2 regions of the Kitasatospora herbaricolor genome follow, and region 2 is predicted to be linked to the other one. Evidence: riboswitches for the same ligand, from Rfam matches in the RefSeq annotation. Region 2 holds a riboswitch; the other holds the start of a gene.
The links. Region 2 has a riboswitch for glycine ahead of gcvT (glycine cleavage system aminomethyltransferase GcvT). Riboswitches for the same ligand answer to the same signal wherever they lie in the genome.
Positions count from the first base shown of each region.

Region 1: linked by a shared signal. The riboswitch ahead of gcvP (aminomethyl-transferring glycine dehydrogenase) and the one ahead of gcvT (glycine cleavage system aminomethyltransferase GcvT) in region 2 are both predicted to bind glycine.

Region 1 covers NZ_JAUSVA010000002.1:1,837,012-1,851,261, forward strand. The annotation lists gene J2S46_RS08380 (sugar porter family MFS transporter) at 1-197, shown strand, start outside; gene J2S46_RS08385 (dienelactone hydrolase family protein) at 288-1,073, shown strand; gene J2S46_RS08390 (MFS transporter) at 1,203-2,471, shown strand; gene J2S46_RS08395 (HAD domain-containing protein) at 2,658-3,191, shown strand; gene J2S46_RS08400 (CPBP family intramembrane glutamic endopeptidase) at 3,284-4,072, opposite strand; gene J2S46_RS08405 (glutamate-cysteine ligase family protein) at 4,313-5,818, opposite strand; gene J2S46_RS08410 (hypothetical protein) at 6,186-6,758, shown strand; gene J2S46_RS08415 (DUF5999 family protein) at 7,087-7,278, shown strand; gene gcvP (aminomethyl-transferring glycine dehydrogenase) at 7,451-10,351, opposite strand; glycine riboswitch at 10,456-10,587, opposite strand; glycine riboswitch at 10,589-10,691, opposite strand; gene J2S46_RS08425 (PRC and DUF2382 domain-containing protein) at 10,918-12,270, shown strand; gene J2S46_RS08430 (MFS transporter) at 12,546-14,027, shown strand; gene J2S46_RS08435 (DNA polymerase IV) at 14,234-14,250, opposite strand, start outside.
Region 2 covers NZ_JAUSVA010000002.1:5,952,583-5,966,832, forward strand. The annotation lists gene J2S46_RS26320 (L-serine ammonia-lyase) at 1-966, opposite strand, end outside; gene glyA (serine hydroxymethyltransferase) at 1,159-2,427, opposite strand; gene gcvH (glycine cleavage system protein GcvH) at 2,558-2,935, opposite strand; gene gcvT (glycine cleavage system aminomethyltransferase GcvT) at 3,105-4,226, opposite strand; glycine riboswitch at 4,436-4,538, opposite strand; gene J2S46_RS26340 (enhanced serine sensitivity protein SseB C-terminal domain-containing protein) at 4,884-5,681, shown strand; gene J2S46_RS26345 (enhanced serine sensitivity protein SseB C-terminal domain-containing protein) at 5,872-6,780, shown strand; gene J2S46_RS26350 (ABC transporter permease) at 7,318-8,316, shown strand; gene J2S46_RS26355 (ABC transporter substrate-binding protein) at 8,406-10,175, shown strand; gene J2S46_RS26360 (ABC transporter permease) at 10,294-11,292, shown strand; gene J2S46_RS26365 (ABC transporter ATP-binding protein) at 11,289-12,377, shown strand; gene J2S46_RS26370 (ABC transporter ATP-binding protein) at 12,406-13,464, shown strand; gene J2S46_RS26375 (VOC family protein) at 13,566-13,919, opposite strand; gene J2S46_RS26380 (trimeric intracellular cation channel family protein) at 13,999-14,250, shown strand, end outside.

The DNA.
Region 1 (14,250 bases), 4.1 Mb from region 2:
GGGCGCTGGCCCTGTCCGTCGCCGCCTCAGCCCAGTGGATCGCCAACTGGGCCATCACCGTCACCTTTCCGGACCTCGCGGACTGGAACCTGTCGGCCACCTACGTCATCTACGCTTTCTTCGCGCTGCTCTCCATCCCGTTCGTGGCCTTCTGCATCAAGGAGACCAAGGGCCGCACCCTGGAGTCGATGGGCTGACGCCCGCTCCCGGCGCGCGCCCTGCCCGACGACCTCCCGCTCCCCCGCCGGGCCGCGACCGGCCGCGGCCCGTCCCACGGAGGGACAGCCATGCCTGACCAGGGCGGCTCCCGGCAGAACGTCACCTTCCCCGGCGCCGGCGGCACCGACGCCGCGCCCGGCGGGAACGGCGGGATCGGTTCCGGCGGGATCGGTGCCGGCCGCGGGACCGGTGCCGGCGGCGCCCGGCAGGCGCACGGCTACCTCGCGCTGCCGCCGCAGGGCGCCGGCCCCGGGCTGGTGGTGATCCAGGAGTGGTGGGGGCTCACCTCGCACATCGCCACCCTGACCGACCGCTTCGCGGCCGAGGGCTTCGTCGCCCTCGCCCCCGACCTCTACGGTGGCGCCACCACACACGACCGCGCCGAGGCCGCCCGCATGAAGCGCGACCTGCCGGCGGAGCGCGCCGCACGGGACCTGCGGGGCGCCGTCGACCTGCTGCTCGGACATCCCGCGGTGGTCGGGGACGCGATCGGCGTGGCCGGCTTCTGCATGGGCGGCGGCCTCGCCCTGGTGCTGGCCGCACAGGAGGGCGACCGGGTCGCCGCCGTGGTGCCCTTCTACGGACTGCCGCCCGACCCGGAGTACGACTTCCGCGGGCTGACCGCCCATGTGCTGGGGCACTACGGCGAGCTGGACCACTCGATCCCGGTGACCGCCGTGGACGAGGCGGCGATCCGGATCGGGGAGGCCACCGACCGCCGCCCGGAGATCCACTTCTACCCCGCCGGGCACGCCTTCATGAACGACGAGAACCCCGGCGGCCACTACGACGCCCTGCAGGCGCGGATCGCCTGGCGGCGGACCCTCAGCTTCCTGTGGGGGCATCTCGGCTGATCGCGGGCGCCGGGCCCCGCGGGCCGGCCCCGAACAGGCCGCCCGAGCAGGTCAACCGAGCAGGCCACCCGATCGGCAGGACCAAATATCGGTTAGACACCTGACCGGACAGCCGTCATAGTCGCGCACGTGCACAGCGAAACCCCCCTCCCCCGCCGCTTCGCCTGGGCCGGCCGCAACTACCGCATCCAGACCGCCGCGACGGTGGTCAGCGGGCTCGGCAACGCCGGTGCGCCGATCGCCACCGCCTTCGCCGTCCTCGCCGTCGGCGGCTCGACCACCGAGATCGGCTACGTCACCGCGGCCCGGCTGGTGCCACTGGTCCTGCTGCTCCTGGTCGGCGGCGCGCTCGCCGACCGGCTGCCGCGCCACCACGTGATGGTCGCCGCCAACGCCTTCAACGCCGTCTCCCAGGCGGTCCTCGCCGCCCTGGTGCTGACCGGCACGGTGCGGCTCTGGGAGCTGGTGCTGCTCTCGGCCGCCGGCGGCGCCGGGCAGGCCTTCTACGGGCCGGCCTCCGGTGGCATGATCATGCAGACGGTGGCCCCGGAGCACGCCTCGCACGCCTTCTCGGTCTACCGGATGGCCATGAACGCGGCCCAGATCGGCGGTGCGGCCCTGGGCGGCGCCCTCACCGCCACCGTCGGCGCCGGCTGGGTGCTCGCCGTCGACGCCGGCTGCTTCCTGGCCGCCGCCGCCCTGCGGGTGCTGCTGCGGGTCGAGCCCGCGGCGAAGCAGCCGCAGGGCAGCGGGATGATCCACGAACTGCGCGAGGGCTGGACGGAGTTCGCCTCGCGGCGGTGGCTCTGGGTGATCGTGCTGCAGTTCTCCGTCCTGATGGCCTGCGTCAGCGCGGTCGACGCCGTGTACGGACCGATCGTCGCCGAGACCCGGCTGGGCGGGGCCCGCGACTGGGGTTTCGCCCTCGCCGCCGACGGCGCCGGGCTGGTGCTCACCGGCCTGCTGATGGCGCGTTGGCGCCCCCGCCGGATCCTGCTGGTCGGCAACTACGGCGTCTTCCTCTTCGCACTGCCCGCGGCCGCCCTCGCGGTGGCCGCGCCGCTGCCGCTGCTGGCGGTCGCGATGTTCCTCTCCGGCGGCGGGGTCACCGTCTTCGGGGTGAACTGGATGATCGCGCTGCAGCAGGAGATCCCGCCGGAGCTGATGTCCCGGGTCTCCGCGTACGACGCCTTCGGCTCGCTGGCCCTCGCCCCGGTCGGCACCGCCCTGGCCGGCCCGGCCGCCGGGGCGCTGGGCACCGGCGGCGCGCTCTGGACCTGCGCAGCCGTCACCGTCCTGCTCAGCGTCCTGGTCCTGGCCGAACCGCAGGTCCGCCGGCTGAGCCGGCGCACGGCCGCCCCGGTGGAGACCGCCGCCACGCCGGCACCGGTCGGCTGAACGGGCGGTCCGTCGCCGGAGGACCGGCCGGCGACGGACCGTCCGAGGGACGGACGGACGAGCGCTGCCGTCCCGGTCGGTGTCCCGCGCTTGCGCTGCGCCGCCCCGCCCCGGCGGGGCAACCGGCGGTCGGCGGCGCGCGTCCGGACGGGTGAGGACGATGTCGAACCCCCGGGGGGGCGCCCCATGCCGAAACCTCTGCTGTTCCTGGACGTCGACGGGGTGCTCAACCCGGCCGCACCCCACCCTGACGCGGGCTTCGAGGCCCACGCCCTGCTCGGGTACCGCGTGCTCCTCTCCGCCCGGCACGCCGACTGGCTGCGCGAGCTGGCCGGCGGCTACCAGCTGGTGTGGGCCACCACCTGGGAGGAGGAGGCCAACCGGCATCTCTCACCGCTGCTCGGCCTGCCGGAGCTGCCGGTGGTCCGCTTCACCGGGTACGTCCCGCAACCGGGCGACCCGCGCGTACCGCTGATGCAGCTGATCTCCGGTCGCAAGTGGCCACCGATCCTCCGGTACGCGCGGGGCCGGCCGTTCGCCTGGGTCGACGACGTCATCCCCGGCCGGCTGGTGCGCCGGGCGCTGCTTCGCCGGGATCGCCTGCTGCTGCCGGTCGACCCCTTCCACGGGCTGGAGCGCCGGCACGTCGATCGCCTGCTGGCCCGGCCGCCCCGGGCCGGGCTGCTCCCGGGACGTCGCCTCGGCGGGGCGTCCGCCTGACGGGCCGACGCCGGCGGGGCGTCGACCGGAGCCCGCCGGGCCGTGGCCGGCGGCGCGCGTCCGGAGGGGTGACGGACGTCGGCCGTCCGGGCTCAGCCGGTCGGCAGCCAGCTGACGTGACCGGCGAGCAGGGCGTAGCCCACGAAGGCCACCGTGTCGATCAGCGCGTGGGCGGTCACCAGCGGCATCACCCGCCCCCACCGGCGGTAGGCCAGGCAGAAGACCACCCCCATCACCATGTTGCCGACCAGCCCGCCGACCCCCTGGTAGAGGTGGTAAGAACCGCGCAGCACCGAGCTGGCGATCACGATCGCCGGCCAGCTCCAGCCGAGTTGGCCGAGCCGTCGGATCAGGTACCCGAGCACGATGACCTCTTCGAGGATCGCGTTCTCCCAGGCCGAGGCGACCAGCACCGGGATCCGCCACCACACGTCGGGCAGCCCCGAGGGAGCGACCGTCAGGTTGTAGCCGGCCGCCTGGGAGATCAGGTAGAGCGCCAGGCCGGAGCCGCCGATCGCGGCGGCCACGGCGGTCCCCCGGCCGAGGTCGCGCAGCTTCTGGGTCAGGTCGAAGCCGAGGACGCGCAGCGAGGTGCCCTCGCGGACCAGCAGGTAGCCGACCAGGACGACCGGCATCAGGCCGCGCCCGATGTAGTAGAGCTGCCAGGCCAGGTCCAGCCAGGGCCGGCCCGGTGCGCGGGACCCGTTGAGGGTGGCGACCTGCTGGCCGAGCGCGAGCGGCTGGGTGAGCGAGCCGGCGAAACTGATCAGGGCGCTGAGGCCGCTGGCACCCAGCGAGAGGCCGAGGACGATCAGCAGTTCGGCGCCGAGCAGCCGGCGGGTCAGGGGCAGGCGCCCGGGCTCGGTCGAGACGGTGCTCACGGCGGCTCCAGCGGGCGGGCTTCGCCCCGGGGTCGGCCGACCGCCGGGGCGATCATCCTTCCATACGGGCGCACGGCCCCATCGGACCCGCCCCGCGCGGTGGCGGCGCCCCTCCCTGCGCGCGGGCGCGCGGCGCCCCTCGCACCTCGGCCGACGACGGCCCTCGCGGACTGCCGCGGCACCGGCCCCCGGCCCCTCTCCCCGTGACCGGGGGCCGCTGGCCGCTGGCCGCTGGCCGGGTCAGCCGACCGGCCAGGTGTGCACGGGCTCGCCCCCGCGCATGTACTCGACATAGCGCCGGGTCATCGCCGCCAGGGCGGCCGGCCGGTCCATCCCGAAGCGTTCCCGCAGCTGGTGGAAGGTCGCGCTCTGCCAGGCCGCGCCGTTGGTCCGGCGCAGGCAGCGCTGCTCGATGATCCCGAGGTAGCGGTCCCGGTCGGCCGGCTCCACGCCCCACTCGTCCAGGCCCTGGTGGGCGAGCGGGAGCAGCTCGTTCAGCACCAGGTCGACGGCCGGCACGGCGGTCACCCCGCCGCCGCGGCCGCCCCAGCCCGCCCGCGGCCACTGCAGCACGGCGTCGATCCCGTGCCGCGCGGCGTTGTGGAAGTTCTCGTCGGCCTGGATGAAGGGCAGCCTGGTCCAGATCGGCCGGGGCTGTTCGGCCAGCACCCGGACCAGTCCGTAGTAGAAGGCGGCGTTGGCCAGCGTGTCGGCGACCGTCGGCCCGGCCGGCAGGACACGGTTCTCGACCCGCAGGTGCGGCACGCCGTCCGCGATGTCGTAGACCGGCCGGTTCCACCGGTAGATGGTGCCGTTGTGCAGGCGCATCTCGGCGAGCTTGGGAATCCCGCCGGAGGCCAGCACCTTGACCGGGTCCTCGTCGTCGCAGATCGGCAGCAGCGCGGGGAAGTACCGCAGGTTCTCGGCGAACAGGTCGAGCGCGGAGTCGACCCAGCGCTCGCCGAACCAGGTGATGGGGCGGACGCCCTGCGCCTTGAGCTCCGCCGAACGGGTGTCGCACGCCTGCTGGAACAGCACCGGGCGGGTCTCCCGCCACAGCTCCCGTCCGAACAGGAAGGGCGAGTTGGCACCCAGCGCGACCTGCGCCGCGGAGAGCGCCTGGGCGGCGTTCCAGACCGAGGAGAACCGCTCGGGGGTGACCTGGAGGTGCATCTGCAGCGAGGTGGCGGCGGCCTCCGCGACCATGGTGACCGACTCCAGCTGGAGGCGTTCGACCCCTTCGATGTCCACCGCGATGTCCTCGCCGCGGGCGGCCAGGATCTGGTCGCTGAGCAGGCTGTACCGCTGGTTGTGGGACATCGACTCCAGGCCGGTGTGGTCGTGCTCCAGGGTCGGCAGGATCCCGATCATCACGATCCGGGCGCCGGCCTCGGCGGCCTTGCGGTCGGCGTAGCGCAGGCCGGTGTCGATCTCCTCGCGCAGTTCCTCCAGCACATGGCCGGTGAGCCGGTGCGGGGCGATGTTGACCTCGATGTTGAACTGACCGAGTTCGGTCTGGAAGTCGCTGGAGGCGATCGCGCCGAGCACCTGTTCGTTGCGCATCAGCGGCTGACCCTGCTCGTCCGCCAGGTTGAGCTCGATCTCCAGCCCCATCACGGCCCGGGGCCGGTCGAAGCGGTTCTCGCGCAGCATCCGTTCGAGCACGTCGAGACAGGACTGGAGCTTGCGGCGGTACATCTGCCGGTCCGACAGGTCCGCGCGCGTGGCCACGACCTTCTCGCCCATGGGTCCCCTCCTCTAGGCCGACCGTGCAAGCATCATGCCCATCCCGAAGATCGATACCCGACGGGGTCGAACGTCGTACGAAGCAAGGAAACTGACGCTCCATCAGTCGAATACCGACTTGCCCTGCACAACTGAACGTGATAAACAGGTCACCCTGCGCACCTGTTCGAGTAGAATTCGCACTGCGCTCAAGCCCGGCCTGCCACCGCTCCGACGTCGACGACGACACCGGGGCCCCCTACGGTGGCGGCCGCGCCCGCACCGCGATCACGCACAACCGGACACGGCCCAGGTCCCGTCACACCAGACACGCCACGCCGGTATGCCGCACTCGCACGCCGATCTCTCACGGAGAGGCGACCCCGCCATGACATTGCAGACCCCCCAGCCTCCGCCCAGCGCCCTGCGCGCCGTCCTGGCGGCACTCGATTCGGAGACCGCGCTGCGCCAGCCGGCCGCCGCCGCGCTGCGCCGTCCCCACGGCACCCTGCTGCCCGCGCACCCGCTCGCGGTGCACGTCCTGGACGGCCCCCGGCCCCGACTGACGGCCGCGCGCCGGACGGGCTGGCGGTTCCTGATCAAGGACGGCAGCGAGGTGGCGGCGGCGGCCGAGGTGGTCCAGGGCGTCGAGGGGCACACCTTCTCGCACTTCACCGCCGGCCCCTACCTGGACTCGACGGTCCGGGCGCTGCGGCAGGCCTGGCAGCTCGCGCAGACCTCGCGCGCCCGGCACCAGCCGCGACTGCTGACCTTTCCCGGGCAGTACGCCACCGCGCTGTGGCTGCACGCACCCGACGCGGCCCCGGCGTCCGACCTGCTGATCCCGCTGGCCCCGGCGCCGCTGGGGGTCACCGCGCACCGCGCCTACCCGGCGACGGACCTGCTGGCGCTGCTCGCCGCCCCCGCTCCGGCCAAGCCGATGGTCCTCGGGGTCTCCTGACACCCCGATGCTCCGGACGGGTCATCCCGGGTAGCCCGATCGGGCCATGCCCGGCATGGCCCGTCCGGCATTTATTTCTGCTCCGCGCCATCTGAATGGGTGATCTATGCGCGGGAGTTGTGGCGCATGTCACCAAATTGCTGCGCGAAGGCCGACGGAAGCCGACACTGGGACCCAGCGTGGAAGGACCACCTGTCCTACCCACAGAATCGCCGGCTCACACCTGGGCCGGCGGGACAGGATCCGGCTACCGCGGCGGCTCCCGGCGGACTATCCCGACGGCAACCGCATCACGGGGAGGATCGCAAGCGAAGCGAGGGTACGACCCATGTGCCAGCACCGTCCGGAATGCCCTTCGGCCGACTCCGAGGACCGCGAGGCCGCCGCGACCGTGGCCTGCCACCCCGAGCAGGGGTGGAGCCTCCTCTGCAACGGCGTCCTGCTCTTCGAGGACACCGGCGAACTCCTGCCCGACGGCCGGGTGATCGCCCCGCGCCGCCCCCTGGCCTTCGCGGCCTGACCGGCGCCGCACCGTACGGCGGGACTCCCCGCCCGTGCGGCAGGACAGCCCGGCGGCGTGGCGCGGAGCCCCGCGGCGGGTACGGCGAGCAGCAGCGGGCCCCGGCGGATCGAATCCGCCGGGGCCCGCTGCTTCGTACCGGGTCAGCTCACGCCCGCGGGCGCGGCACCGGTCAGGCGCCGTACTCGTCCATCGGCGGGCAGGAGCAGACCAGGTTGCGGTCGCCGTAGGCGCCGTCGATCCGGCTCACCGGCGGCCAGTACTTGTCCGCCGGGTTCACGCCCGCCGGGAAGACCGCCTCCTGGCGGGAGTAGCCACGGGCCCACTCGCCGGCCAGGGTGGCGGCGGTGTGCGGGGCGCCGCGCAGCGGGTTGTCCTCCGCGGCCCACTCGCCCGAGCCGACCTTGTCGATCTCCCCCCGGATCTCGATCATCGCGGCGCAGAACCGGTCGATCTCGTGCAGGTCCTCGGACTCGGTGGGCTCGATCATCAGCGTGCCGGCCACCGGGAACGACATGGTCGGCGCGTGGAAGCCGTAGTCGATCAGGCGCTTGGCGATGTCGTCCACCGTCACGCCCGTGTCCTTGGTGAGCGGGCGGATGTCGATGATGCACTCGTGCGCGACCAGCCCGCCGGGGCCGGTGTAGAGCACCGGGAAGTGCGGCGCCAGCCGCTTGGCGATGTAGTTGGCGTTCAGCACCGCGACCTGGGTCGCGTGCTTGAGGCCCTCGCCGCCCATCAGCCGGACGTACGACCAGGAGATCGGCAGGATCGCGGCCGAGCCCCACGGCGCGGCGGAGATCGGGCCGACGCCGGTGGCGGGGCCCGCCTCGCTCTGCAGCGGGTGGTTGGGCAGGTACGGCGCCAGGTGGGCGCGGACGGCCACCGGGCCGACGCCCGGGCCGCCGCCGCCGTGCGGGATGCAGAAGGTCTTGTGCAGGTTCAGGTGCGAGACGTCCGCGCCGAACTTGCCCGGCTTGGCCAGGCCCACCAGCGCGTTGAGGTTGGCGCCGTCCACGTACACCTGGCCGCCGGCCTCGTGCACGGCCGCGCAGATGTCGGTGATGGTCTCCTCGAACACGCCGTGCGTGGACGGGTAGGTGACCATCAGGACGGAGAGCTGCTCGCGGTGCTGCTCGATCTTGGCGCGCAGGTCGTCGACGTCCACGTCGCCGTCGACCAGCGTCTTGACCACGACCACCCGCATGCCGGCCATCACGGCGGAGGCCGCGTTGGTGCCGTGCGCGGAGGACGGGATCAGGCAGACGTCGCGGCCGGTGTCGCCGTTGGCGTGGTGGTAGGCGCGGACGGCCAGCAGGCCGGCCAGCTCGCCCTGCGAACCGGCGTTGGGCTGGATGGAGACCGCGTCGTAGCCGGTCACCTCGACCAGCTGCTGCTCCAGCTGGCGGATCAGGGTCAGGTAGCCCTGGGCCTGCTCGATCGGCGCGAAGGGGTGCAGCTGGCCGAACTCGGGCCAGGTCACCGCCTCCATCTCGGTGGTCGCGTTGAGCTTCATGGTGCAGGAGCCCAGCGGGATCATGCCCCGGTCCAGCGCGTAGTCGCGGTCCGACAGGCGGCGCAGGTAGCGCAGCATGGCGGTCTCGGAGCGGTGGCTGTGGAAGACCGGGTGGGTGAGGTACTCGTCCTCGCGCAGCAGCGCGGCGGGCAGCGCCTCGGCGCTCTCGTCGATCTCGGCCTGCGGCACGCCGAAGGCGGCCCAGACGCCGGCCAGGTGCTCGCGGGTGGTGGTCTCGTCGCAGGACACCGAGATCAGGTCGGCGCCGTCCTGGTGGACGTTGATGCCCCGCGTGCGCGCGGCGGCGGCGATCTCGGCGGCCCGGCCCGGGACGCGGGCGGTGACGGTGTCGAAGAACGCGTCGTGCAGCAGCTCGACGCCCCCGGCGCGCAGCCCGGCCGCGAGCGCGGCGGCGTAGCGGTGGGTGCGCCGGGCGATGTCGGCCAGGCCGTCGGGGCCGTGGTAGACGGCGTACATCGAGGCCATCACGGCCAGCAGGACCTGCGCGGTGCAGATGTTGCTGGTGGCCTTCTCGCGGCGGATGTGCTGCTCACGGGTCTGCAGCGCCAGGCGGTAGGCGCGGTTGCCGTCGGCGTCGACCGAGACGCCGACCAGGCGGCCGGGCAGCGAGCGGGCGTACTCGGCGCGCACGGAGAGGTAGCCGGCGTGCGGGCCGCCGAAGCCCATCGGGACACCGAAGCGCTGCGAGGTGCCGCAGGCGATGTCGGCGCCGAGCGAACCGGGCGACTTCAGCAGGGTGAGCGCCAGCAGGTCGGCGGCCACGGCGACGACGGCGCCGAGCCCGTGGGCCTGCTCGATCAGCGGCTCCAGGTCGCGCACCACACCGGTGGCGCCCGGGTACTGCAGCAGCACGCCGAAGACACCGCGCTCGGCGATCTCGGCCGGGATGCCCGCGGAGAGGTCGGCGACGACCACCTCCACACCGGTCGGCTCGGCCCGGGTCCGGATGACGGCGACGGTCTGCGGCAGGGTCTCGGCGTCGACCAGGAACACCCCGCCCTTGACCTTGGTGACCCGGCGGGTCAGCGCCATCGCCTCGGCGGCGGCGGTGCCCTCGTCGAGCAGCGAGGACCCGGAGGTCGGCAGGCCGGTGAGGTCGGAGACCACGGTCTGGAAGTTGAGCAGCGCCTCCAGGCGGCCCTGCGAGATCTCCGGCTGGTACGGGGTGTAGGCCGTGTACCAGGCCGGGTTCTCCATGACGTTGCGCAGGATCACCGGCGGGGTGAAGGTGCCGTAGTACCCCAGGCCGATCATCGGCGTGAGCACCTGGTTGGCGGCCGCCAGCTCGCGCAGCTCGGCGAGGACCTCGGCCTCGCTGCGGCCGGCCGGCAGGTCGAGGCCGTCGATCGAGCGGATCGCCTCGGGCACGGCCGCGGCGGACAGCTCGTCCAGCGAGCCGTAGCCCACGTGGGCGAGCATCTTCTCCTGGGCCCCGGAGTCGGGGCCGATGTGGCGGGTCTCGAAGGGGCTGGCCTGCTCAAGCTCGGTGAGGGTCGCGGAGCTGAGCGGGCGACCGGCGTTCGGCTGGGCGTTCATGATGGTCGAGGCCTCCTGGTCACGGACCGGCGGGGGCGCGCACGCCGGTCGGCCGTGACCGCTGCGGACAGCGGGCCGGCCCTGGCGAACGAACCCAACAGGCCTCCCCCTCTGTCATCGGGACCTGAGAGCTTCGCCCGCGCGGGATGCCTGAGCACCCCGTCGGCTTGCACCGTCGGTGAGGGTGGTGGCCGTCGGCTCCCTCGCCGGCGGTCCTGCCCTGCTTTCCAGAGTGACCTATCCCACACGGTACGGATGCCTGAGAGATTCCGGGGAGGAGTTGCTCCTTCGGCGCCCCCGCCGGCGTCTCGTCGGCCGGGGACTCTCCCGAGCGGGCTCGGCGGTCGCGCCCAGGGTACCAGCGGGAGCCGCCCCGATCACGGGTGCGCCCCGGCTCCGGATCGGAGTACGCACTGGTCCGGGCGGGCGGACTGCCCGCCCGGACGGCGGCGCTCCGCTCGCAGGCGCCCGGTTCATGCCTTTTCGTATGAAGTGGCGGATGGGCCGGACCCTCCAGCCGTACCCCTGCGGGAGTTCCGCAGGAGCATCCGCACCGGAGGAATTGAGTGCAAACCGACATCGACCCCAGAGACCTGATCGGGCACCGGGCGGTCGACCGCAACGGCGACAAGATCGGCACCGTGGACGAGGTGTACCTGGACGACGCGACCGGCGAGCCCGAGTGGGCGGCCGTCCGGACGGGCATCTTCGGCCGCGACGCCTTCGTCCCGCTGACCACCAGCGAGTTCTCGGGCGAGGAACTGCGGGTCCCGTACGACAAGTCGCTGGTGAAGGACTCTCCGGACTTCGGCGTGGGCCAGCACCTCTCCCCCGCCCAGGAGCTCCAGCTGTACCGCTACTACGGGCTCGACACCCCGGCGGACAACCGCTCCGGCTCGGCCAAGGACACCGGCGCCGACGACCGCCCGGCGGACATGGACTTCGGCGCCGTACCCGGTACGGCGGGGACGGCGGCCGCCGGTGCGGCGGTGGCGGGCGGCGCGGCCGCCGCGACGGCGGGCCGGGGCAGCGAGACGCCCGCGCCGGAGAAGGCCGAGAAGCTGGAGAAGCTGGAGCGGCCCGTCGAGCCGCCCGCGGCGGGCGCGCCGGCCACCGCCGTCGGCATCGCCGCCGCCGCGCCCGAGCGCAGGTCGCCGGCCGCCGAGGAGACCAACGTCCGCACGGTGGGCGCCCCCGCGCCCACCGCCGGCCAGGCCGCCCCGGCCCCGATGTACGCCAAGCCGGCCGAGGCGGAGCCGCTCGCCGCTCCCGGTGCGGACGCCGCCACCTCCGCACCCGGCGGCCCGGTCGAGATCACCTGCCACGAGGAGCGGCTCGACATCAGCACCGAGTGGCAGGTGACCTACACGGCCCGGCTCCGCAAGTACGTGACCAGCGAGACGGTCGAGCGGCACGTACCGGTGGTGCGCGAGCGCGTCCGGGTGGAGCGGGTGCCGGTCACCGAGGGCGAGCGGGACGCGCTGACCCAGGAGGAGATCGCCGAGGCCGTGGAGGAGGTCACCCTGCGCGAGGAGCGGCCGGTGGTGCGCAAGTACCTGGTGCCGATCGAGCGGGTGCGGCTGGTGGTCGAGCGGTTCACCGAAGATCACGTGGTGCGCGAGGAACTGCACCGCGAGCACGTCGAGATCCAGGACGGCTCCACCGCCGGCGCCCCGGGCCAGGCATCCGCGCACGCCGCCCCGGCCGGCCACACCGCCCGGGCCTCACAGCCCGCCCAGGCCGCCTACTCCTCGGGCGGCACGGGCGCTGCCGCGTCCGGAGAGTCCTCGGCGATGCGGCCGGACTCCCCCGCCGACTCCCCCTCGGCCGTCCGGCCGACGGACAGCTCGGCGGCGGCGCCGGCCGCCGCACAGGCCGCCGCGCAGTCGCGCCCCGAGCCGCTGCGCACCCTGGGCTGAGCAGCTGGTCCCGAGGACGGGCAGGCCCCGGACCGTACGAGGTCCGGGGCCTGCCCGTCCTCGGCATGTCCGGACACCGCTGCCGCGAGGCATGACCGGCGGCGGGCCGCCGGCCCGGCAACGGACCGGACCGACCCGCTCCGGCCTGCACTTTGCCAAAGCTTCACCGATCGATATTTGACACAGTGAAGTATCTGCCGCCAAAGTTACTTCAGCTAGTTCACTTTCATTCGCCTGAAGCAACGTCCTCGGGCACACGTACTGGAGGAAGCACCGTGAGTGAGGCCCCACAGCCCACCACCGCGGCAGAGAAGCAGAGCAGTGCCCGGGTACTCCCTGCCCTGATCCTGGCGATGCTGGCGTTCAGCGTGGTGCAGACCGCGGTCGTCCCGATCCTGCCCTCGCTGGCCAAGGAACTGAACGTCTCCGGTTCCAACATCACCTGGCTGATGACGGCCAACCTGCTCTCGGCCGCCGTCCTCACCCCGCTGCTCGGCCGGTTCGGCGACCTGCGCGGCCGCAAGCCGATGCTGCTGATCTCGCTGACCGGGCTGGTCGCCGGCTCCGCCCTCGCGGTGAGCACGCACTCCTTCACCTGGCTCGTCGTGGCCCGCGTCCTGCAGGGCGCCGGCGGTGGCGTGCTGCCGCTCGCGATCAGCATCGTCCGGGACGAGCTGCCCAAGGAGAAGGTCACCGGCGGCGTCGCCGGGATCAGCGCCTCGATGGGCGTCGGCAGCGGCCTCGGCCTGGTGGCCACCGGCCTGCTGCTGGAGCACTGGAGCTACAAGTCCATCTTCTGGATGGGCCTGGTCTTCGGTCTGATCGCCGTCGCACTGGTGGCCCTGCGCGTCCCCAAGGACCCGGTCGTCGACACCGAGGGCGGGGCCGACCCGCTCGGCGCGATCACCCTGGCCGGCTGGCTCTCCGCCCTGCTCGTCGCCGTCAGCCAGGGCAACACCTGGGGCTGGACCTCCAACAAGACCCTCGGCCTGTTCGCCGTCGCCGCCGTGGTCGCCCTGATCTGGGGAATCATCGAGGTCAAGGTGAAGCACCCGCTGGTCGACATGTCGATGATGTCCCGCCCGGCCGTCGCCTTCACCAACCTGGCCGGTCTGCTCATCGGGTTCGGCATGTACGGCTCCTTCATGGTGATCAGCAACTTCGCCCAGACCCCCGAGCGGCTCACCCACTACGGCTTCACCGCCACCGTGCTGCACGCCGGTGTGATGCTGCTGCCGTCCGCGGTCGGCAGCATGGTCGCCGCCCCGCTCGGCGCCGTGCTGATCGCCCGTCGAGGACCGCGCCTGCCGCTGGTGCTCGGCGGTGTCCTCGGCGCCGTCGCGATGTCCTACCTGGCCATGCGGCACAGCCACGAGGGTGACCTCTACACCGCCTCGGCGATCTTCGGTCTGGGCATCGGCCTCGCCTTCTCCGCGATGCCGGCCTACATCAACGGCGCGGTCCCGGTCGAGCAGAGCGGCATCGCCAACGGCATGAACGCCGTGCTGCGCACCGTCGGCGGTGCCATCGGCACCGCCGTGATGGCCGCCATCCTGACCGGCGACACCATCCCGCGCCTGCCGGTCGCCCTGCCGACCCTGAACGCCTACCAGCACGCGTTCTGGACCGCCGCGGCCGTCTGCCTCGTCGCCGGCGCCGTGCCCTTCCTGATCCGCCGGATCAAGCCGGCCGCGCCCGCGGCCGACCTGGCCGACGCACCGAACTCCAGCCCCGTGCTGGTCAAGACCGACGCCTGACGAGGCGTCCTCCCCCGGGCCCAGGGACAGGGCGCGGGGGGACCGGGCCACCGGGGATCGACGAGGGCATCGCGATCACCCACGGCCCGGCCCGACACGCGGCCCCGCCCGGAACACTCCGGGCGGGGCCGCTCCGTCGTTCGCACCGCCCCGCCGGGGAAGCCGTGCCGGCCGCTTCACTCCTGCCGTCCTCACTCCTGCCTCCTTCACTCCTGCCGCAGCG
Region 2 (14,250 bases):
CAGGAAGCGGACGATGCCGTCCTCGTCCGCGCCGGGGATGAAGTTGATGAAGTAGTGCAGGACGGCGGGGATGATGCCCGCCGCGCCGTTGGTCGGGGCGGTGACGACGCGCTGCCCGGAGGCGTTCTCCTCGTTCACCGCCATCGCGTAGAGGGTCACCCACTCCATCGCGTTGGCCGGCCCTATGCCCTCGGCCCGCATCGCCCGGGCGCCGGAGGCCGCGCGGCGGCGGACCTTCAGGCCGCCCGGCAGGATGCCCTCGCGGGACATGCCGGCGGCGACGCACTCCTGCATCACCCGCCAGATCTCCAGCAGCCCGGCGCGGATCTCGGCCTCGCTGCGCCAGGCCTTCTCGTTCTCCAGCATCAGGCCGGAGATCGACAGCCCGGTCTCCCGGGTGAGGCGCAGCAGTTCCTCGCCGGTGCGGAAGGGGTAGCGCAGCGCGGTGTCGTCCGGCTTCACGCGGTCGGCGCCGATGGCGTCCTCGTCGACCACGAAGCCGCCGCCGACCGAGTAGTAGGTCTTCTCCAGCACGGGCACGCCGTCGGCGTCGTACGCGGCCAGGGTCATCCCGTTGGCGTGGTACGGCAGCGAGCGGCGGCGGTGCAGGATCAGCTGGGTGTCGGTGTCGAAGGCGATCTGGTGGGCGTCGGCCAGGTCGTGGCCGAGCAGCCGCAGCTGCTTGGTCGCCCTGATCCGCTCGACGTCCAGTTCGGCCTGGTCGACGTCGACGGTCCGGGGCGAGTTGCCCTCCAGGCCGAGCAGGACGGCCTTGGGGGTGCCGTGGCCGTGGCCGGTGGCGCCGAGCGAGCCGAACAGTTCGGCCCGGACGGCGGCGGTCTGGGCCAGCAGCCCCTCGGACTTCAGGCGGCGGGCGAACATCCGGGCCGCCCGCATGGGGCCGACGGTGTGGGAACTCGACGGGCCGATGCCGATGGAGAAGAGGTCGAAGACGCTGATGGCCACGGGGGGACGTCCTTGTCTGGTCTCGTGGAAGGACAAGCGGGTACACGCGTCGGGGCACCGCGCGCCACGTTCCAGTGTGCGCGGTGCCCCGGGGTTTCGGGAGGCTCGGCGGGTGCGTGCCGGGACTCACGAGAGGTGAAGCGGGCCCTGCAGATGAGGGCCGTGCAGCTTCGGGCCCTGCTGCTTCGGGTCCTACAGGTTCGGGTACAGCGGGTACTTCGCGGCCAGCGCGCTGACCCGGGTCTTCAGGGCGGTGGCCTTGGCCTCGTCGAAGGTCGGCAGCAGCGCCTCGGCGATGATGTCGGCGACCTCGCGGAAGTCCTCGGCCTGGAAGCCGCGGGTGGCGAGCGCCGGCGTGCCGATCCGCAGGCCGGAGGTGACCATCGGCGGACGCGGGTCGTTCGGGATCGCGTTGCGGTTGACCGTGATGCCGACCTCGTGCAGGCGGTCCTCGGCCTGCTGGCCGTCCAGCTCGCTGTTGCGCAGGTCGACCAGGACGAGGTGGACGTCGGTGCCGCCGGACAGGACGGACACGCCGGCCTCGGTGGCGTCCGACTTCAGCAGGCGCTCGGCGAGGATCTTGGCGCCGGCCAGGGTGCGCTCCTGGCGCTCCTTGAACTCCTCGGAGGCGGCGACCTTGAACGCGACGGCCTTGCCGGCGATCACGTGCTCCAGCGGACCGCCCTGCTGGCCGGGGAAGACCGCGGAGTTGATCTTCTTGGCGTACTCGGCCTTGGAGAGGATCACGCCGCCGCGGGGGCCGCCGAGGGTCTTGTGGGTCGTGGTGGTCACCACGTCCGCGTACGGCACCGGGTTGGGGTGCAGGCCCGCGGCCACCAGGCCGGCGAAGTGCGCCATGTCGACCATGAGCAGCGCGCCGACCTCGTCCGCGATGCGGCGGAACTCGGCGAAGTCCAGCTGGCGCGGGTAGGCGGACCAGCCCGCGATGATCAGCTTGGGCTGGTGCTCCTTGGCGAGGCGCTCGACCTCGGCCATGTCGACCGTGTTGGTCTTCTCGTCCACGTGGTACGCGGCCACGTTGTAGAGCTTGCCGGAGAAGTTGATCTTCATGCCGTGGGTCAGGTGGCCGCCGTGCGCCAGGCTCAGGCCCAGGATGGTGTCGCCCGGCTGGATCAGCGCGAACATCGCCGCGGCGTTCGCCTGCGCGCCCGAGTGCGGCTGGACGTTCGCGTGCTCGGCGCCGAACAGCGCCTTCACCCGGTCGATGGCGATCTGCTCGGCCACGTCGACGTGCTCGCAGCCGCCGTAGTAGCGACGGCCGGGGTAGCCCTCGGCGTACTTGTTGGTCAGCACCGAGCCCTGGGCCTCCATGACCGCCACCGGGGCGAAGTTCTCGGAGGCGATCATTTCCAGGGTGGTCTGCTGACGGTGCAGCTCGGCGTCGACCGCGGCGGCGATCTCCGGGTCGAGAGCGTGCAGGGACTGGTTGAGGACAGTCATGGTGTGGTCTTCCCGTCATGGGGCAGCCGCGCGCAGCTCGTCGGCCGCGGGGACGGCCGGGCGGCGGGCGGGAGCGGGCAAGGGGCCGGGCGGGGGCGGCCGCCGCGCTGCGGCCGCCCCGTCGGGGGACTCAGCCGCCGGTGAGGGCGGTGTACTCGTCGGCGCTCAGCAGGTCCGCGGGCTCACCGTCGAGCCGGACCTTGAACAGCCAGCCACCCTCGAAGGGGGCGGAGTTCACCAGGGCCGGCTCGTCGATGACGGCCTGGTTGACCTCGACGACCTCGCCGGTGGCGGGGGAGTACAGGTCGCTGACCGACTTGGTGGACTCAAGCTCGCCACAGGTCTCACCTGCGGTGACGGTGTCGCCGACCTCGGGCAGCTGCACGTAGACGATGTCACCGAGGGCGTCCGCCGCGTGGGCGGTGATGCCGATGGTCGAGACACCGCCCTCGGCGGCCGTCAGCCACTCGTGCTCCTTGCTGAACTGCAGGTGCTGGGGGTTGCTCATGGCGTCATTCTCCAGGATGGGAAGCAGTCGGTGGAAATGCGGGGTCGCCGGATCGGCCCGGCGGCCCGGACAGGGGTGACGGTGGGTGACCGCGCTCACGCGGGCGGGCGCCCGCACCGGCGTGCGGGCCCGGCCGCGCGGCCTCGGCGGTGCGGACCGGTGACGGGCCTCAGCGGGCGCGCTTGTAGAACGGCAGCGCGACCACCTGGACGGGCTCGTGCTTGCCGCGCACGTCCACCGCGACGGTGCCGCCCGGCGTCGCGTGCGCCGCGTCCACGTAGGCGATCGCGATCGGCCTGCCCAGCGTCGGGGACGGCGCACCCGAGGTGATCCGGCCGATCGGGGCGCCCTCGGCGTCCACCACCGCGTACTCGGCCCGCGGCACCCGCCGGCCCTCGGAGACCAGGCCGACCAGCACCCGCGGCGGGTTCGTCTCCGCCTCGGCGGCCGCCTGCTCCAGCGCCTTGCGCCCGACGAAGGCGCCGCCGTTGGTGGTCTTGTCGAAACGCACCACCCGGCCCAGGCCCGCGTCGAACGGCGTCAGCTCGGTGTTCAGCTCGTGCCCGTACAGCGGCATGCCCGCCTCCAGGCGCAGCGTGTCCCGGCAGGACAGGCCGCACGGGACCAGGCCGACGCCCTGCCCCGCCTCGGTCAGCGCGTTCCACAGGTGCTCGGCGTCGGCGGGGGCCGAGAAGATCTCGAAGCCGTCCTCGCCGGTGTAGCCCGTCCGGGCCAGCCAGACCTGCTTGCCGGCCACGGTCGCGGGCAGCAGCGCGTAGTACTTGAGGCCCGGCAGGTCGGCGTCGGTGACGGAGGCCAGGATGCCGTTCGCCTCCGGACCCTGCACGGCGATCAGCGCGTACGCGTCGCGGTCGTCGCGCACCACCGCGTCGAAGCCCTCGGCGCGGGCGGTCAGCGCGTCCAGCACCACCTGGGCGTTGGAGGCGTTCGCGACCACCATGTACTCGTCCTCGGCGGTCCGGTAGACGATCAGGTCGTCCAGGATGCCGCCGTCCTCGGCGCAGATCATGGTGTAGCGGGCGCGGAGCACGCCCAGCGCGGAGATGAAGCCGACCAGCGCGTGGTCCAGCAGCTCGCCCGCCTGCGGGCCCGAGACGGTGATCTCACCCATGTGCGAGAGGTCGAACAGGCCGGCCTTCGTCCGGACGGCGAGGTGCTCCTCGCGCTCGCTGCCGTAGCGCAGCGGCATGTCCCAGCCGGCGAAGTCGGTCATGGTGGCGCCGAGGGCGCGGTGCAGCGCGTCGAGCGCGGTGAGACGGGGGGACGACATGGCCTGTACTCCTTGGGCTGGGCACTCAGGTGAGCGCACGCCGGACCGGCCCCGACGGGGACCTGACCTGCGCGCGGGCATGCGGCGGCTGGGTCTCCCCATCTGTCGTCACAACCTGAGAGCTTCACCGCGCGCTGCCCTGGGGACAGCATGGCGGCTTGCACCGTGGGTGGGCGCACGGCAGGGCCGTGTCCGCTTTCCAGATGTGCCTCGCCCGTGCGGTAGGGGTGCCTGAGAGATTCCGGGGAGGACTTGCTCCTTCGGCGCCGGCCGTACCCCAGGGGGCACTCCGGACTCTCCCGCGCGGGTTCGAGCGGCCTGTATGGAGTTGGGCGCCCCGCCGAAGCGACTCACGGGGACGGGCACATCATGGCATGCCGGGCGGTGGGTCTTAAAGGCTCGCTCGTGGTCGTGGCCTCCGGCCGGCCGGGGGTCCCGGGAATCCGCGGGTCCGCCGGCCGGTGCGGGCACGGACCGGTTTCCGCGGCCCTGGGCCGCCGCCCGGCCGTGCTGCGAAGCGGCGCGGGGGCTGTTCGTACGCGGGGCTCGTAGGCGGGACGTGGAGGCCTCCCCTTGATCCCGTGCGCCCGGTCCGGCGGGGGGACGGGCCGATAGGCTGGGAGGCCGGCGGCTAGAGATGGGGCGGTACAGGGGCGTATGGGTTACCCGGCGGAGGAGACGCAGGCATGGGGCGGGCCGGAGGCGGCGCCGCCCGGGGGGAGCTGGCCCGCCAACGAGCTGGAGCAGGTGCTCACCGCCGCGCTGGGCGACCCGGGTGCCACGCCGCGGGTGATCGAGGTGCTGGCGCGCAGCCAGGTCTGGATCCCCCTGCCGGCCGGCGCCGACCCGCAGGGGCAGTCGCTGGACCTGCCGACCATCGAACTGGCGGGCGCGCCGTACGTCCCGGTGTTCTCCTCCCAGGAGCAGTTCCTGCAGCACGCCCCCGGGCTGGCCTTCGCGGTCGCCCCGGTGTGGGAGTTCGCGCGGGGGTTGCCGCTGGGGCTGGGGATCGCGGTCAACCCGGACGCGCCGGTGGGCATCCCGGTGCCGCCGGCCGGGGTGGCCGAATTGCGCCGCGGGCCGCGGGAGGACCGCTGGGACACCCAGACGGACGCCGGTGCCGGTGGCCGGGTGGCGCTGCGGGAGCCCGCGCCGGAGGAGGAGCCGTTCGCCTTCCTCTCCGCGGCGGCCGCCGAACTGGCCGCGCTGCCGGGGGTGCTGACGGCACGTCGGGCGCTGGCCAGCGTGGAGGGGGAGCCGACCGTCATGTTCGTCGGGGTCCAGCTCGACCAGGCCTGGCCGGCCGACCCGGGCGCGGTGAACGAGGCGCTCGGGCGGGCGCTGGGAACCGCGCCGCTTCCCGGTGGCGTCCACCTCGTGCTGCTCGACCTCGTGGACGACCCGGTGGTCGAGTGGCTGCTCGGCCGGGTACAGCCCTTCTACACAAGGATGTGACCGGCGGGGTCGGGGCACGTCGGCATGGCGACTGTCCGCAGCGCCCCATAGGCTGCGTCCGGACACCCCGGGACGGACACCCCTGCCACACCGGCGGCGGCAGACCAGGAAGAGGGCTCGAAGTGGGCGAGCGGGGCGAGCGCGCCGGCAGAAGGTGCGCGTTTCGCGTGGCGGCCATCGAGGTGGGCGTATGAACGCGGCAGCGGCCGGCGGCGGAGCACCGGGGCCTTGGGGCCCGCCTCCCGCGGCGCGCCCCGGGGGTGACCCGGGGGCGCTGGAACGCGCCCTGCGCGAGGTCGCGCCGGAGCGGTACGAGGCGTACGAGGGCATGCTGCGGGCGCTGGCCGAGGGCCAGGTCTGGATGCTGCTCTGGCACGGTTCCGCGGGCAGCCCGGACGCGCAGTACGGGAACATGGACGTCTCCGGGCACGGGTACGCGCCCGCGGTCACCTCGCCCGAGCAACTGGCGTCCAGCGGCTGGGCCCGCGGGCACGAGGTGATCTCCGGGCAGGAGATCGCCGCCTCGCTGTACCGCACCCGCTGGGGCCTGTGGCTGAACCCGCACGCCCCCGGCGGCGGTGTCGGCATCCCCTGGGCGGACCTGCGGCGGATCGCGGCGGGTCTGGACCGGCTGCCGGCCGGGCCGCTGCACCTGAGCGAACCGCAGGTCCAGGCACCGCAGTTCTACGGGCTGCTGGAGCACCAGGCGCTGGAGGTGCGGGCCGTCCGGGCGCTGCGCCGGGCCTGGGTGCGTCCCGCCGTGGGGGAGCCGTACCTGGCGATCGGACTGGAACTGTACGACACCTCGCCGCCGGCGGTGGAGGCGGTCCGGGCACTGATGCAGCGGGCGATCGCGGTGGCCCCCGAGGGGCTCGCGGTGTCGACCGTGGCGATGGGCGACGAGTACGACCCGGTGGCGATGTGGATGCGGGCCAACGCGCGCCCGTTCTTCGACCGGGAGGCGGCCGGCCGGCCGCCGGTGGCCCCGTACCCGGCCCAGGCGTACCCGCCGCAGGCCTCGTACCCGTACGGCACCCAGCCACCGCCGGCGGGCCCGGGGTGGCCGCAGCAGCCGTGGCCGGGCTATCCGGGCCGCTGAGGTCCGGGCGCCGCAATTCCCGTCCTGTACGGCCACGAAACATTCATTTCGCACCCGACCGGCCTGATGTCATGTCAGGCCGGTCGTGACGTTCCCAGGGGCATTCGCCAGCCATTTTCGTCATTGATCTTGACATGCATGTAACAGATATGTGAAGAAGCGTATGCGGCTCCTGAGGCTGTGCATGCCCACAGATCACAGTTGGGCATCCTTCGGTTGTCAGGGCTGGCGCAAGCCCGGGGGGATGGCAGAGAGTTCTGCGCAATGCAGTGCTCGCACCGGGCCCCACAAGGGCGAACGCGCACGCAGACCGAATGATCCGCGCGACGCCCATCCCGCACGGAGCACCTCAGCACCCCGTTCCGCTGTCTTCCGCACCGCCGTACCGCCGATCCGGCGACCAGCACCACCGCACCGATGCAAAACGCACCAGTAGCGCAACCCGCTCACGCAGTCCCGACCCGGACCGGGTCGGAACACCTCGCGCGACCGGGCACCGTGGGCCGGCCACCGTCGGCGAGGGGACCGAACTGACTCATGACCACACCCATCGACACCACCGGATCCGCCGGCCCGGCCGAGACCGGAGCGGCACCCGCAGCGGCGCCGGTCAAGAAGATCGAAGGCCGTTCCCCGGGCAGAATCGCCTGGGACCGCCTCAAACGCGACAAGGTCGCCCTCGCGGGCGGCGTCGTGGTGATGCTGCTGATCCTCGCCGCGCTGTTCGCGCCGGTGCTCAGCTCGCTCTTCGGGCACCCGGTCGACGAACCGCACCCGGATCAGATCAACCCCGAACTGGGGCTGCCCAAGGGCGCGTTCGGCGGCATCAGCGGTGACTTCCTGCTGGGTGTCGACCCCACCTTCGGCCGGGACGTCTTCAGCCGGATCCTCTACGGCGCCCAGATCTCGCTGCTGGTGGCCTTCCTCGCGGCCGGGGTCTCGGTCGTCATCGGCGTCCTGATGGGCGTCGCGGCCGGCTACTTCGGCGGCTGGATCGACTCCGCGATCAGCCGGGTCATGGACGTCCTGCTCGCCTTCCCCCAGCTGCTGTTCTCGATCGCGCTGGTCTCGGTGATGCCCAACGACCTGCTCGGCCTGAGCGGCAGCGGCGTCCGGATGGCGATCCTGATCCTGGTCATCGGCTTCTTCGGCTGGCCCTACATCGGACGCATCGTCCGCGGCCAGGCCCTGTCGCTGCGCGAACGCGAGTTCGTCGACGCGGCCCGGAGCCTCGGCGCCGGCCCGGTGCACATCCTGCTGCGCGAGCTGCTGCCCAACCTGGTCGCCCCGATCCTCGTCTACACGACGCTGATCATCCCGACCAACATCCTCAGCGAGGCGGCGCTCAGCTTCCTCGGCGCGGGCGTCAAGCCGCCCACGCCCTCCTGGGGGCAGATGCTCTCCCAGGCCACCAAGATCTACCAGGTGGACCCGACCTACATGGTCGTCCCCGGTCTCGCGATCTTCATCACCGTGCTCGCCTTCAACCTCTTCGGCGACGGGCTGCGTGACGCGCTCGACCCCAAGGGCAACTGAGCCCCTTCAGACCCACCCCCCACACCAGGGGACAGCACCCCCCTCGGCGGACCGATCGGGCCCGCACATCTTCAGGAGGAACCGTACTCATGACGCGTAACCGGACGCTCGCCGCCGCTGCCCTGGTGGCCACCCTGGCGCTCACCGCGACCGCCTGCGGCGGCTCGAAGGGCGGCGGCAGCAGCGACGCCAGCAAGGGTGCAGAGGGCGGCTTCAACGCCGCGGTCGGCAAGGTGCTCAACCCTTCGGACAAGAAGGGCGGCACCATCAACCTGTGGACCAGCACGGACGCCGACTCCTGGGACCCGGGCCGCGCCTACTACGCCTCGGTGTGGAACTTCCAGCGCTACTACGCCCGCACCCTGCTGACGTACGACTCCAAGCCCGGCAAGGACGGCCTCAAGCTCGTCCCCGACCTCGCGGCCGCCCAGCCGGAGATCGCCGCCGACGGCAAGACCTACACCTTCAAGCTGAAGGCCGGCCTGAAGTTCGAGGACGGCTCGCCGATCACCTCGAAGGACATCAAGTACGGCATCGAGCGCATCTTCGCCCAGGACGTCATCAGCGGCGGCCCGACCTACCTGATCCAGTCCCTGGACCAGGGCCAGGACTACAAGGGCCCGTACACCGACGCGGACCCGAACAAGCTGGGCCTGAAGACGGTCGAGACCCCGGACGACACCACCATCGTCTTCAAGCTGGCCAAGCCGGACTCGTCCTTCCTCTACCTGCTCGCCATGGGCAGCGCCTCCCCGGTGCCGCAGAAGCTCGACACCGGCTCCAAGTACGGTGACAAGCCGGTCTCCTCGGGCCCGTACAAGTTCAAGTCGATCGAGCCCGGCAAGTCCGTCGAGCTGGTCCGCAACGAGAACTGGGACCAGGCCACCGACACCGTCCGCAAGGCCCTGCCGGACACCGTCAAGCTGACCATCACCACCAACGCCGACGACATGGACGCCCGTCTGCTCGACGGCTCGGCCGACATCGACTTCAGCCAGACCGGCCTCTCCCAGGCCGCCGGCGCCAAGGTCCTCACCGACCCGAAGCTCAAGGCCAACACCGACGACGCCTACAACGGCTTCATCCGCTACATCTCGGTGGTGCCGAAGGTCGCGCCGTTCGACAACGAGCACTGCCGCAAGGCCGTCCTCTACGCGGCCGACACCACCGCCCTGCAGACCGCCCGCGGCGGGTCGACGGCCGGCTCCACCTACGGCTCCATGCTGCCCCCGAACATCCTCGGCTCGGACGACTACGACCCGTTCGGCTTCACCAAGGGCAAGCCCAACGTGGAGAAGGCCAAGGAGGAGCTGAAGCTCTGCGGCAAGCCGGAAGGCTTCAAGACCAACATCGCGGTCCGCGGCAACAAGGAGAAGGAAGTCAACTCCGCCGTCGCCCTGCAGAGCGCGCTGAAGGCCATCAACGTCGACGTCACCGTCGACCAGTACGACGGCAAGCTGATCGCCTCCGAGATCGGCTCGCCGAGCGTCGTCGCGACCAAGGGCTACGGCCTGATCGTGATGGGCTGGGCCGCCGACTACCCGAACGGCAGCGGCTACCTCCAGCCGCTCACCGACGGCCGGTTCATCACCCAGAACGGCAACAGCAACTACTCCGAGATCAACGACCCGGAGATCAACGGCTGGTTCGACTCGGCGACCGCCGAGACCGACCCGGCCAAGGCCGCCGACTTCTACAAGAAGATCAACCACAAGGTGATCGACAGCGGCTACTACCTGCCGATCGTCGCGGACAAGGCGCTCAACTACCGCAACCCGCGCCTGACCAACGTCTACACCCAGGACGCCCTGGGCGGCGAGATCGACTTCCAGGCGCTCGGTGTCTCCGACGGCAAGTGACCTGCTCTACCCGCTCCCGTAGTTCGTATCGCTAGTCCGAAGGGCAGGTGAAGGCTTCGCCGGGCCGGCCGGGCCCCCCACAAGGGGGCTCGGCCGGTCACCGGCGGCGCCGGCCGCAGTGCTCGTGTATCTCATCCGACGGCTCGTCAACGTCGTCGCCATGCTGTTGGTGGTCTCCGCGGTCACCTTTGGCATCTTCTTCATGGTGCCGAAAATCACCGGCAGCGACCCCGCACTGCTCTACGTGGGCAAGATCGCGGACAAGGCGGCGATCGAGGGCATCAGGCACAAGATGGGCCTGGACAAGTCGATCATCGAGCAGTACTTCCTGTTCCTGAAGGGCATCTTCGCCGGCCGGGACTACAGCACCGGGGTCGACGTCACCCACTGCTCGGCCCCCTGCCTCGGCTACTCCTTCAAGACCGAGCGCGCGGTCTGGCCGGTGCTGCTCGACCGCCTGGGCGTCACCGCCTCGCTCGCCTTCGGCGCGGCCGTGCTGTGGCTGGTCTTCGGCACCGCGACCGGCGTGGTCTCCGCGCTGCGCCGCCGCACCCTGCTCGACCGCTTCACGATGACCACCGCCCTGGCCGGTGTCTCGCTGCCGATCTACTTCACCGGCATGCTCGCCAGCGCGATCTTCGTCTACCAGCTCGGCTGGTTCCCGCACGACTACGTGGCGCTGACCGACGACCCGGTGGCCTGGTTCCAGAACCTGCTGCTGCCGTGGATCACCCTGGCCTTCCTCTACGCCGCCACCTACGCCCGGCTCACCCGCGCCACCCTGCTGGACGTGCTCGGTGAGGACTACATCCGCACCGCCCGGGCCAAGGGCCTCGGCGAGCGGACGGTCATCGGCAAGCACGCGATGCGCTCCACCCTCACCCCGATCCTGACCGTCTTCGGCATGGACCTCGGCGGTCTGATCGGCGGCGCGGTGCTCACCGAGACCACCTTCAACTTCCGCGGGCTCGGTTACGAGGCGGTCGCCGCCATCAGCGGCAGCGACCTCCCGGTGATCATGGGCGTGACCCTCTTCGCGGGCTTCTTCATCATCCTGGCCAACCTGCTGGTTGACCTGCTGTACGCCGTTGTCGATCCTCGGGTGAGGCTGACATGAGCAAGACCCAGACCCAGGCCCAGAGCCGGCTCCAGAAGGCGGCCGGCGCCCCCGAGGGCTTCCTCACCGTCCGCGACCTGCGGGTGCACTTCCCCACCGACGACGGCCTGGTGAAGTCCGTCGACGGCCTCAACTTCACGCTGGAGAAGGGCAAGACCCTCGGCATCGTCGGCGAGTCCGGCTCCGGCAAGTCCGTCACCTCGCTCTCGATCATGGGCCTGCACCGCACCGGCACCAAGCGCGGCGCACCGCAGATCTCCGGCGAGGTCTGGCTGGACGGCGAGGAGCTGATCGGCGCCGACCCCGACCGGGTCCGGCAGCTGCGCGGCCAGAAGATGGCCATGATCTTCCAGGACCCGCTCACCGCGATGCACCCCTACTACACGGTGGGCGCGCAGATCGTCGAGGGCTACCGGGCGCACCACCCCGGTGCGAGCAAGAAGGAAGCCCGCAAGCGCGCGATCGAGATGCTCGACCGGGTCGGCATCCCGCAGCCCGACAAGCGGGTCGACGCCTACCCGCACGAGTTCTCCGGCGGCATGCGCCAGCGCGCGATGATCGCGATGGCCCTGGTCAACGACCCGTCCCTGCTGATCGCCGACGAGCCCACCACCGCCCTGGACGTCACCGTCCAGGCGCAGATCCTGGACCTCATCCGCGACCTCCAGCAGGAGTTCGGCTCGGCCGTCATCATCATCACCCACGACCTCGGGGTGGTCGCCGAACTCGCCGACGACATCCTGGTCATGTACGGCGGCAAGTGCATCGAGCACGGCCCCGCCGGGACCCTCTTCGACAGCCCCGAGCACCCCTACACCTGGGGCCTGCTGGGCTCGATGCCGCGCCTGGACCGCGAGCTCCAGGAGCGGCTGATCCCGGTCAAGGGCACCCCGCCCAGCCTGATCAACGTGCCCAGCGGCTGCGCCTTCCACCCGCGCTGCCCGTACGCCGGCCTCACCGGCGGACGTTCGACGACCGAGGTGCCGGTGCTCGCGGAGGCCTCCCCCGGCCACCGCGCGGCCTGCCACATCCCGGCCGCCGAACGGCACCGGATCTTCACCGACGAGATCGCGCCCCGGCTGTGAGCACGTACCACCCCTCAGGAGAGACCTCATGACGGACACTCAGGTAGCGGCGATCCCGTCACCGGCGCCCGCCTCCGACCGCGAACCGCTGCTCAGGGTCACCGGGCTCACCAGGCACTTCCCGATCACCAAGGGCCTGCTGCGGCGCCAGTCCGGCGCGGTGCGCGCGGTCGACGGCATCGACTTCACCGTCAACCCGGGGGAGACCCTCGGCGTGGTCGGCGAGTCCGGCTGCGGCAAGTCCACGATGGGCCGGCTGGTCACCCGGCTCGACGAGCCGACCTCCGGCACCGTCGAGTTCGAGGGCACCGACATCACCCACCTGGGCACCGGGGCGATGCGGCCGCTGCGCCGCGACATCCAGATGATCTTCCAGGACCCGTACTCCTCGCTGAACCCGCGGCACACCGTCGGCACCATCGTCGGCGCGCCGTTCCGGCTGCAGAACGTGAAGAGCGAGGGCGGCACCAAGAAGGCCGTCCAGGAGCTGCTCGAACTCTGCGGCCTCAGCCCGGAGCACTACAACCGCTACCCGCACGAGTTCTCCGGCGGCCAGCGCCAGCGCATCGGCATCGCCCGCGCGCTCGCGCTGCGGCCGAAGATGATCGTCGCGGACGAGCCGGTCTCGGCCCTGGACGTCTCCATCCAGGCCCAGGTGGTGAACCTGCTGGACGACCTCCAGAAGGAGCTCGGCCTCACCTACCTGATCATCGCGCACGACCTCTCGGTGGTCCGGCACGTCTCGGACCGGGTCGCGGTGATGTACCTCGGCAAGATCGTCGAGATCGCCGATCGGGACTCGCTCTACAAGACGCCGATGCACCCCTACACCACGGCCCTGATGTCGGCCGTGCCGGTGCCCGACCCCCGGCGCAAGGAGCAGCGCGAGCGGATCCGCCTCACCGGCGACGTCCCCTCCCCGATCAACCCGCCGAGCGGCTGCCGCTTCCGGACCCGCTGCTGGAAGGCCCAGGACGTCTGCGCCTCCCAGGAGCCGCCGCTGGTCGCGCTCAAGACGGGCCACCAGGTCGCCTGCCACTTCCCGGAGAACACCCCGGAGCAGACGAAGACCCTGACGGCCGGCTGAACGGCCCCGCCCGGCGGTCTCCGGGCGTGGGAAGGCGGTGCGGCCCCGACCACCCGGTCGGGGCCGCACCGCCTTCCGTGCCCGGGCGTCGCCCAGGGGGATCAGTTACGGGCGCTCAGCACGCAGAACTCGTTGCCCTCCGGGTCCGCCAGCACCGTCCAGGACCGCTCGCCCTGGCCCACGTCGGCGAGCCGGGCACCGAGCGCCAGCAGCCGCTCCACCTCGGCGGCCTGCCCGGTGTCCGGGCGGAAGTCCAGGTGGAGCCGGTTCTTCACCACCCGGGGGTCGTCCACCCGGATGAAGAGCAGACTCGGCAGCCGGTCCGGCGCGGAGCGGATCTCGTACTCGTCCGGATCGTCGTCGACGGTCACCCAGCCGAGCGCCCGCGCCCACCAGCGCCCCAGCTCCACCGGGTCCTTCGCGTCGACGACCACCTGTTCCCAGTTCAGTGTCATGGCACCACGCTAGGCGCTGCCGCCCCGGCGCGAGGGCCTCCCGGCGACCCGGCGGCCGATCCGGAGGCCCGCGGTCCGGATGGCGTCCGGCGCGGTGGAGACTGGTGCGGTGACCTCGCAGATCTTCCCCACCGACGTGCAGCAGACCCTTGACCTGGTCGGCATCTTCGTCTTCGCCCTGTCCGGCGGCCTGCTGGCCGTGCGCAAGAACATGGACATCTTCGGCATCTGCGTCCTGGCGGAGGTCACGGCGCTCGGCGGCGGGGTGATGCGCGACCTGGTGATCGGCGCGACGCCGGTGGCCGCGTTCAGCAACCTCGGGTACTTCTCC